DNA from 2 places in the Bacillus sp. S10(2024) genome. Region 1 is predicted to be linked to the other one. Evidence: a T-box and tRNA genes for the amino acid it is inferred to sense, from the RefSeq annotation. Region 1 holds a T-box; the other holds one or more tRNA genes.
The links. A T-box is a leader RNA that pairs with one kind of tRNA and senses whether it is charged. The one in region 1 lies ahead of argS (arginine--tRNA ligase), so its partner is inferred to be a tRNA-Arg.
Positions count from the first base shown of each region.

Region 2: it encodes a tRNA-Arg, which carries the amino acid that the T-box ahead of argS (arginine--tRNA ligase) is inferred to sense. The anticodon was not compared.

Region 1 is NZ_JBFLUR010000002.1:1,557,778-1,562,185, reverse strand. Features, by position in the region: gene AB1280_RS08050 (thiol-disulfide oxidoreductase DCC family protein) at 1-383, shown strand, start outside; gene AB1280_RS08045 (BrxA/BrxB family bacilliredoxin) at 468-902, shown strand; gene AB1280_RS08040 (class I SAM-dependent methyltransferase) at 948-1,724, shown strand; T-box leader at 1,765-1,980, shown strand; gene argS (arginine--tRNA ligase) at 2,030-3,718, shown strand; gene AB1280_RS08030 (YjjG family noncanonical pyrimidine nucleotidase) at 3,779-4,408, opposite strand, start outside.
Region 2 is NZ_JBFLUR010000002.1:3,316,735-3,321,142, reverse strand. Features, by position in the region: gene AB1280_RS16815 (Tex family protein) at 1-406, shown strand, start outside; gene cmpA (cortex morphogenetic protein CmpA) at 482-595, opposite strand; gene AB1280_RS16805 (SprT family protein) at 697-1,149, shown strand; tRNA gene AB1280_RS16800 (tRNA-Asn) at 1,273-1,347, shown strand; tRNA gene AB1280_RS16795 (tRNA-Ser) at 1,351-1,441, shown strand; tRNA gene AB1280_RS16790 (tRNA-Glu) at 1,449-1,523, shown strand; tRNA gene AB1280_RS16785 (tRNA-Val) at 1,528-1,603, shown strand; tRNA gene AB1280_RS16780 (tRNA-Met) at 1,624-1,700, shown strand; tRNA gene AB1280_RS16775 (tRNA-Asp) at 1,704-1,779, shown strand; tRNA gene AB1280_RS16770 (tRNA-Gln) at 1,856-1,930, shown strand; tRNA gene AB1280_RS16765 (tRNA-Lys) at 1,940-2,015, shown strand; tRNA gene AB1280_RS16760 (tRNA-Leu) at 2,030-2,110, shown strand; tRNA gene AB1280_RS16755 (tRNA-Leu) at 2,114-2,199, shown strand; tRNA gene AB1280_RS16750 (tRNA-Arg) at 2,282-2,358, shown strand; tRNA gene AB1280_RS16745 (tRNA-Pro) at 2,363-2,439, shown strand; tRNA gene AB1280_RS16740 (tRNA-Gly) at 2,441-2,511, shown strand; rRNA gene AB1280_RS16735 (16S ribosomal RNA) at 2,585-4,135, shown strand; rRNA gene AB1280_RS16730 (23S ribosomal RNA) at 4,273-4,408, shown strand, end outside.

The sequences.
Region 1 (4,408 bases):
TGATTGTCTTTTACGATAGTTGGTGTCCGATGTGTACAAAGGTTGCAAATCGAACGAAGGAACTAGATAAAAAGGGAAAAATAATATTTGTTTCTTTTCGTGAAGATGAAATTGTTCGGCACTATTGTTTATCAGAAGAGATGCAGCAAAACATGGAACAACATTTATACATTTATAAGGATGCCCGCTGGTATAAAGGGATTCAAAGTATATATGTCTTAGCGAAAAGAATTCCTGCATACTGGGCAATCGTACCTTTTATTAAACTATCGATTCTTTTCGGGTTTGGTCACGTCTTATATGATTATATTGCGACAAAGAGAGAAATTGTTCCTGTTGGACATTGTAAAAATGGTGCTTGTGAAATCCAAAGGGAAAAATAAGAAAGTCAACATGTTTCTTTTGCGTCTAGTATTAGAGCGTGATATGATGAATCTGGAATGAAAGTTGAAGGAGAGATTGGTAACATGACAAATGCATACGAAGAATATATGCGCCAAATGGTAATTCCGATGCGTCAAGAATTAGTACGCTCGGGATTTAAAGAATTAACAACAGCAGAAGATGTACAAGAATACATGGAAAATGCAGAAGGGACAACATTAGTTGTTGTGAACTCTGTTTGTGGTTGTGCGGCAGGCTTAGCACGTCCATCAGCTGGTCAAGCGGTTGTACGTTCTGAGAAGCAACCTGATAATCTTGTCACTGTATTTGCAGGTCAAGATAAAGAAGCAACAGCGATGATGCGCTCTTACTTTGATGATATCCCGCCATCTTCACCATCAATGGCACTATTAAAAGGAAAAGAAGTTGTTCACTTTATTCATCGTCATGAAATTGAAGGTGCAACAATGGAAGAGATTATTCACAACTTAGAACAAGCTTTTGAAAAGTATTGCTAAAAAGGGAGAGATTTTCTCCCTTTTTCTTTGTAATGAGGTGACAGAATGATTGTAACGACAGCAGGCCGAACAAATAAAGAAATGACCGCATATGCAAAAAAAATAGCAACCGACTTGCAAAGCTCTTTTCTTGTGAGAAATGACCGTCCTATTTATGAATTACATGAACAATATAAACAAGATATACTTGTTGCCCAGAAAAATCGATTAGCAATTTATCCGCAAGGAACGGAAGAATCGTTCTTTTTTCATCCGAATTCAGCTATGTTTCGCGTGAAACGATTAATGCGCGGTGAACATGATCCGTTTCTGCAAGCCGCGCAGCTAGAAGAAGGGATGAAAGTGTTAGATTGCACACTCGGTATGGCATCTGATAGCATTGTGGCAAGTTATGCTGTAGGAGAAGCGGGAGAAATCACTGGATTAGAAGGTAATTGCTATATGGCATATTTGATTGAAAAAGGTCTTCAGCAGTGGGATACAAGTGTAACAGAAATGAACGAAGCAATGCAGCGAATTACAGTTAAGAATACGGAACACTTATCTTTTTTACAACAATGTGAAGATCATAGCTACGATGTAGTATATTTAGATCCGATGTTTGAAGAAACGGTATTAGAATCAGATGGTATTCGTGGTTTAAAACATTTTGCGTTGTACAACGATATTACGGACGAAACAATTAAAGAGGCTAAGCGTGTAGCACGAAAACGTGTTGTGTTAAAGGATCATTTTCGCAGTATGCGTTTTGAAAAACATAACTTCTTTGTCTATAAACGAAAAAGCGCAAAATTTCATTTTGGTGTAATTGAAACTTGCTAATTATTTGGCAAGATGTATAATGGATTATAATAAATTTTATAGGAAATCTTGGATGAAGAGAGTAATTATTTTCAGAAGCAAAAGCGAGCTAGGGATGGTGAAAGCCTAGTGCAGAGAAAATAATGAAGCGCACTTCGGAGATGCTGCTTGAACAGTGTAGTAGAGTAAGCCGGGGCTCCCTAACCTCGTTATAAACGGGAAAGTGGTTCATTATGAACAACAAGGGTGGTACCACGGGTGTAAACTCGTCTCTTTTTTTAGAAAAGAGGCGAGTTTTTTTATTGATAAAAAGGAGGAAGATACTGATGGAATATAAAATGAAGTTCGCACAGCATGTATTCGACGTATTAGAACCAGGTTTATCATTAGAACAAATTACCGTTTTAATTGAAACACCAAAGCAAGATGAGTTTGGAGATGCTGCTTTTCCTTGTTTCACATTAGCAAAGCAATATAAAAAAGCACCGGCAGTTATTGCACAGGAACTAGCAGATAAATTATCACACCCATTTTTTACAAAAGTTGAAGCGGTTGGACCATATGTAAATGTGTTCTTTAATCGTCAAACTGTAAGTAATGAAGTGTTAAATACAATACTAGACGAAAAGGAAGAATATGGGCAGTTACACTTTGGGCAAGAAAGAACGGTTGTCATTGACTATTCATCTCCTAATATCGCGAAGCCATTTTCGATGGGGCATTTACGTTCGACAATGATTGGAAATGCATTAAAACAGATATGTGAAAAATGTGGTTATGAAGTTGTAGGTATTAACTACGTTGGGGACTGGGGAACACAGTTTGGTAAGCTCATTATTGCTTATAAAAAATGGGGCGATGAAGAGCTTGTTAGAGAAGATCCGATTCGTGAGTTATTTAAGTTGTACGTACACTTTCATGAAGAAGTAAAAGAGTATCCAGAGCTCGAAGAAGAAGGGCGTGCATGGTTTAAGAAGCTAGAAGATGGCAATGAAGAAGCGGTATATTTGTGGAACTGGTTTCGTCACGAATCGTTAAAAGAGTTCTCTCGCATTTATGAGCTGCTTGGCGTAGAATTCTTTAATTTTCAAGGAGAAGCATTTTATAATGATAAGATGGATGATTTCGTTAAGCTTCTAGAAGAAACAGATTTACTAGAAGAATCAGACGGAGCACAAGTTGTTAATTTAGAAGCGGAAGGAATGCCGCCATGTTTAATTAAAAAGTCAGATGGTGCTACACTCTATGCAACGCGTGATTTAACGGCTGCACTATATCGTCAAAACACGTATAAGTTTGATAAAGCACTATATGTCGTTGGAGATGAACAAAGCTTACATTTCTCACAATTTTTCACTGTACTAAAGAAACTAGGATTTCAGTGGGTAGAAGGCATGTCTCATGTTCCATTCGGACTTATTTTAAAAGATGGGAAGAAAATGTCTACTCGTAAAGGGAAAGTTGTTTTATTAGAAGAAGTGTTAGAAGAAGCAATTACGCTAGCAAAACAAAATATTGAAGAGAAGAATCCGAACTTAAAGAACAAAGATGAAGTAGCAAGACAAGTTGGGGTTGGCGCAGTTATTTTCCATGACTTGAAAAATGAACGCATGCATAACATCGAATTTTCACTTGAAAATATGTTGAAATTCGAAGGAGAAACAGGACCATATGTACAATACACACATGCACGTACTTGTTCGTTATTGAAAAAAAGCGATATCGATATTGAAAAACAAGAGTTACAGTTAACAGACGATATAAGCTGGACTGTTATAAAACTGTTGCATCGTTTTCCGCAAGTCATTGAAACAGCGTTTGCCAAATATGAGCCATCTCATATTGCGAAATATTTATTAGACGTAGCGCAAGCATTTAATAAATATTACGGAAATGTTCGTATTTTAGAAGAAAATGCAGAGAGAGAAAGCAGACTTGCGCTCGTATATGCGGCGGCAGTTGTGTTGAAAGAAGGTTTGCGTTTACTTGGGATGGAAGCGCCTGAGGAGATGTAACAGACGTAAAAGAGAAAGGGATTTAATATGAATCAATTCCTTTCTCTTCTTTGTATATATTTATCTTTTTAGTATATTTTTAAGATCCAGCAAATTTGAAATCTCATAAGTGGGTTTTAAGTCGGATGTATTTACGATTTGATTAGGGTTAAACCAGCACGTATCGATACCAAAATTGATTCCACCTTGTATATCAGAAGTTAAGCTATCGCCTACCATCAATACCTTGCTCTTGTCAGTATGTTTTAATTTGTTTAAAGCGTATTCAAATATTTTAGAATCTGGCTTTGATACATGAACATCTTCAGAAACTACTATATCTTCAAAATATTTTGCTATAACAGATTTCCGGATTCTAGTATCTTGAACATCTTTAAGGCCATTGGTAATGATAGAAAGTTTATAGTCTTGATGTAGACTCTCTACAAGGTCTATACTCTCATCATATAAAAAAGATGCATTAGATAAATGTTTCATATATAATTGTGCGAATTCAACTTCGTCAAACTCATCATCTAATTGATTTGATAACCGTTTAAATCTTTCAACATTTAATTTTTTCTGAGTAATAACTCCATTCTCTAACTCTTTCCATATGGCTGTATTGATAGACTTGTATACTTTCAAATGATAACTTTCATCATATTCTATATTACATGCCAGCATCGTATTTTTAAGAGCGTCTTTTTC
Region 2 (4,408 bases), 1.8 Mb from region 1:
TCATTTGCAAAAACGCTTAGAGGAAGTGGAAATTTCCTCGTTATCAGAGCAAACGAACATTGGTGAACCTACGCTGCGAGATATTATTGATGCCCTTATTCGTCCGGAGCGAGACTTACGTGATGAATTACCAAAGCCGCTTCTTAAAAAAGGTATCTTAAAATTAGAAGATTTAAAACGCGGTATGGAATTGGAAGGTACAGTTCGGAATGTTGTTGATTTTGGTGCTTTTGTTGATATTGGTGTAAAACAAGATGGACTAGTTCATATTTCGAAAATAAGTAAGCAGTTTGTAAAACATCCATTAGATATTGTGTCTGTCGGCCAAATTGTAAAAGTGTGGGTCGATGATGTTGATATGAAAAAAGGACGCGTCGCTTTATCTATGTTACCGTTAGAAGGTTAAAAAGCCACGCCCATGGATGCGTGTATTATTAGTTGAATAAAAGGGAGTGGAGTGCTAATCCATTCCCTTTGTTTATTAGGGATGTTGCTTTTTTTTATAAAAAAACCAGCATTCGTTAAGTAATTTGATTTGATAGCGGTTTTTTTCATAATAAGCACGCCGCATTTGTTTGCGAAGCCATGCTGGCATATGAATCCCTCCTTTGATAAGAATGAGGATGGGTATATGTACTATTTAATGTATGCATGAGACAAACGAGACGTGTGAATTTATTTTAATGGGTAGGAGAGATGAGGGTGCATGAAGTAGATATTCAGAAATTAGTGGAGGAGGTATCGATAAAATATTTTGCGAGACCTTTTTTGCATAAGGCGATGTTTAATAAACGGTTACGTACGACAGGTGGGCGGTATATACTAAGCACTCATAATATAGAGCTAAATTATCATTATTATGTAGTGTATGGGGAAAATGAATTGATTGAAGTAATTAAACATGAGTTATGTCATTATCATTTGCATCTTATGGGGAAAGGGTATCAGCATAGAGATAAAGACTTTCGTGAATTATTAAAGCAAGTAAATGCACCGCGTTTTTGTAAAAGAATGTCGGGAAGGCAAGTGGAGAGAGCGCAATATGTGTATGAATGTATAACGTGTCATTTTCAATATGTAAGAAGGCGTAAAGTGAATACAGTTCGGTATGTATGTGGGAAGTGTAAAGGGAAATTAAAGCAGGTTTAAAAACTCCTTGACACTAAAAAAACAATCCAGTATATTATAAACATGTCACGTCACTACAGAATATTGTAGGAAGCACTTGACTTAGAAAATGAATTTTTATAAGATATAAATTGTCTTTGATATTCCGCAGTAGCTCAGTGGTAGAGCTATCGGCTGTTAACCGATCGGTCGTAGGTTCGAGTCCTACCTGCGGAGCCATATAGAGAAGTACCCAAGTGGCTCAAGGGGCTCCCCTGCTAAGGGAGTAGATCGCTTACGCGGTGCGAGGGTTCGAATCCCTTCTTCTCTGCCATAATTTTGGCCCGTTGGTCAAGTGGTTAAGACACCGCCCTTTCACGGCGGTAACACGGGTTCGAATCCCGTACGGGTCACCACTTCGGAGGATTAGCTCAGCTGGGAGAGCACCTGCCTTACAAGCAGGGGGTCGGCGGTTCGATCCCGTCATCCTCCACCATATAAATTTATGAATATCATCGCGGGGTGGAGCAGTCCGGTAGCTCGTCGGGCTCATAACCCGAAGGTCGCAGGTTCAAATCCTGTCCCCGCAACCAAATGGTCCCGTGGTGTAGTGGTTAACATGCCTGCCTGTCACGCAGGAGATCGCCGGTTCGACCCCGGTCGGGACCGCCATTTAAACTTCTGACAGATGGAAGTTGTTTTTTTTGTTAGAGGGATGGAAAAATGTTTTTCATTCTTTTAAAATTAATGGGCTATAGCCAAGCGGTAAGGCAACGGACTTTGACTCCGTCATGCGCTGGTTCGAATCCAGCTAGCCCAGCCATTTAAGTAAGAGCCATTAGCTCAGTTGGTAGAGCATCTGACTTTTAATCAGAGGGTCGAAGGTTCGAGTCCTTCATGGCTCACCATTTATTTTAATTTCGCGGGTGTGGCGGAATTGGCAGACGCACCAGACTTAGGATCTGGCGCCTTTGGCGTGGGGGTTCGACTCCCTTCACCCGCATATGCGGTCGTGGCGGAATGGCAGACGCGCTAGGTTGAGGGCCTAGTGGGGGCAACCCCGTGGAGGTTCAAGTCCTCTCGGCCGCACCAAAAAAGAAATAAAAAATACTTGCATTAATTTTACCGCCATGGTATATTAATAAAGTCGCAAAAAACAAACAACATACATTAAGCGCCCGTAGCTCAATTGGATAGAGCGTTTGACTACGGATCAAAAGGTTAGGGGTTCGAGTCCTCTCGGGCGCGCCATTTACGGGAAGTGGCTCAGCTTGGTAGAGCACCTGGTTTGGGACCAGGGGGTCGCAGGTTCGAATCCTGTCTTCCCGACCATGCGGGTGTAGTTTAGTGGTAAAACAAGAGCCTTCCAAGCTCTGGTCGAGAGTTCGATTCTCTTCACCCGCTCTTGAGTTCTTTGAAAACTGAACGAAACAAACAACGTGAAACGTCAATTTTTATTTATGATGCTAGACAAACTTTATTGGAGAGTTTGATCCTGGCTCAGGATGAACGCTGGCGGCGTGCCTAATACATGCAAGTCGAGCGAACCGATTAAGAGCTTGCTCTTAAGAAGTTAGCGGCGGACGGGTGAGTAACACGTAGGTAACCTACCTATAAGACTGGGATAACTCCGGGAAACCGGGGCTAATACCGGATAACATTTTGCACCGCATGGTGCGAAATTGAAAGGCGGCTTCGGCTGTCACTTATAGATGGACCTGCGGCGCATTAGCTAGTTGGTGAGGTAACGGCTCACCAAGGCGACGATGCGTAGCCGACCTGAGAGGGTGATCGGCCACACTGGGACTGAGACACGGCCCAGACTCCTACGGGAGGCAGCAGTAGGGAATCTTCCGCAATGGACGAAAGTCTGACGGAGCAACGCCGCGTGAACGATGAAGGCTTTCGGGTCGTAAAGTTCTGTTGTTAGGGAAGAACAAGTGCTAGTTGAATAAGCTGGCACCTTGACGGTACCTAACCAGAAAGCCACGGCTAACTACGTGCCAGCAGCCGCGGTAATACGTAGGTGGCAAGCGTTATCCGGAATTATTGGGCGTAAAGCGCGCGCAGGTGGTTTCTTAAGTCTGATGTGAAAGCCCACGGCTCAACCGTGGAGGGTCATTGGAAACTGGGAGACTTGAGTGCAGAAGAGGAAAGTGGAATTCCATGTGTAGCGGTGAAATGCGTAGAGATATGGAGGAACACCAGTGGCGAAGGCGACTTTCTGGTCTGTAACTGACACTGAGGCGCGAAAGCGTGGGGAGCAAACAGGATTAGATACCCTGGTAGTCCACGCCGTAAACGATGAGTGCTAAGTGTTAGAGGGTTTCCGCCCTTTAGTGCTGAAGTTAACGCATTAAGCACTCCGCCTGGGGAGTACGGCCGCAAGGCTGAAACTCAAAGGAATTGACGGGGGCCCGCACAAGCGGTGGAGCATGTGGTTTAATTCGAAGCAACGCGAAGAACCTTACCAGGTCTTGACATCCTCTGACAACCCTAGAGATAGGGCTTCCCCTTCGGGGGCAGAGTGACAGGTGGTGCATGGTTGTCGTCAGCTCGTGTCGTGAGATGTTGGGTTAAGTCCCGCAACGAGCGCAACCCTTGATCTTAGTTGCCATCATTAAGTTGGGCACTCTAAGGTGACTGCCGGTGACAAACCGGAGGAAGGTGGGGATGACGTCAAATCATCATGCCCCTTATGACCTGGGCTACACACGTGCTACAATGGACGGTACAAAGAGTCGCAAGACCGCGAGGTGGAGCTAATCTCATAAAACCGTTCTCAGTTCGGATTGTAGGCTGCAACTCGCCTACATGAAGCTGGAATCGCTAGTAATCGCGGATCAGCATGCCGCGGTGAATACGTTCCCGGGCCTTGTACACACCGCCCGTCACACCACGAGAGTTTGTAACACCCGAAGTCGGTGGGGTAACCTTTTGGAGCCAGCCGCCTAAGGTGGGACAGATGATTGGGGTGAAGTCGTAACAAGGTAGCCGTATCGGAAGGTGCGGCTGGATCACCTCCTTTCTATGGAGAATTGATGAACGCTGTTCATCAATATAAGTTTCCGTGTTTCGTTTTGTTCAGTTTTGAGAGAACTATCTCTCGAAAATATATGTTCTTTGAAAACTAGATAACAGTGTAGCTCATATTTTTTTAATTTTGGTTAAGTTAGAAAGGGCGCACGGTGGATGCCTTGACACTAGGAGTCGATGAAGGACGGGACTAACACCGATATGCTTCGGGGAGCTGTAAGTAAGCTTTGATCCGGAGATTTCCGAATGGGGAAACCCACCATAC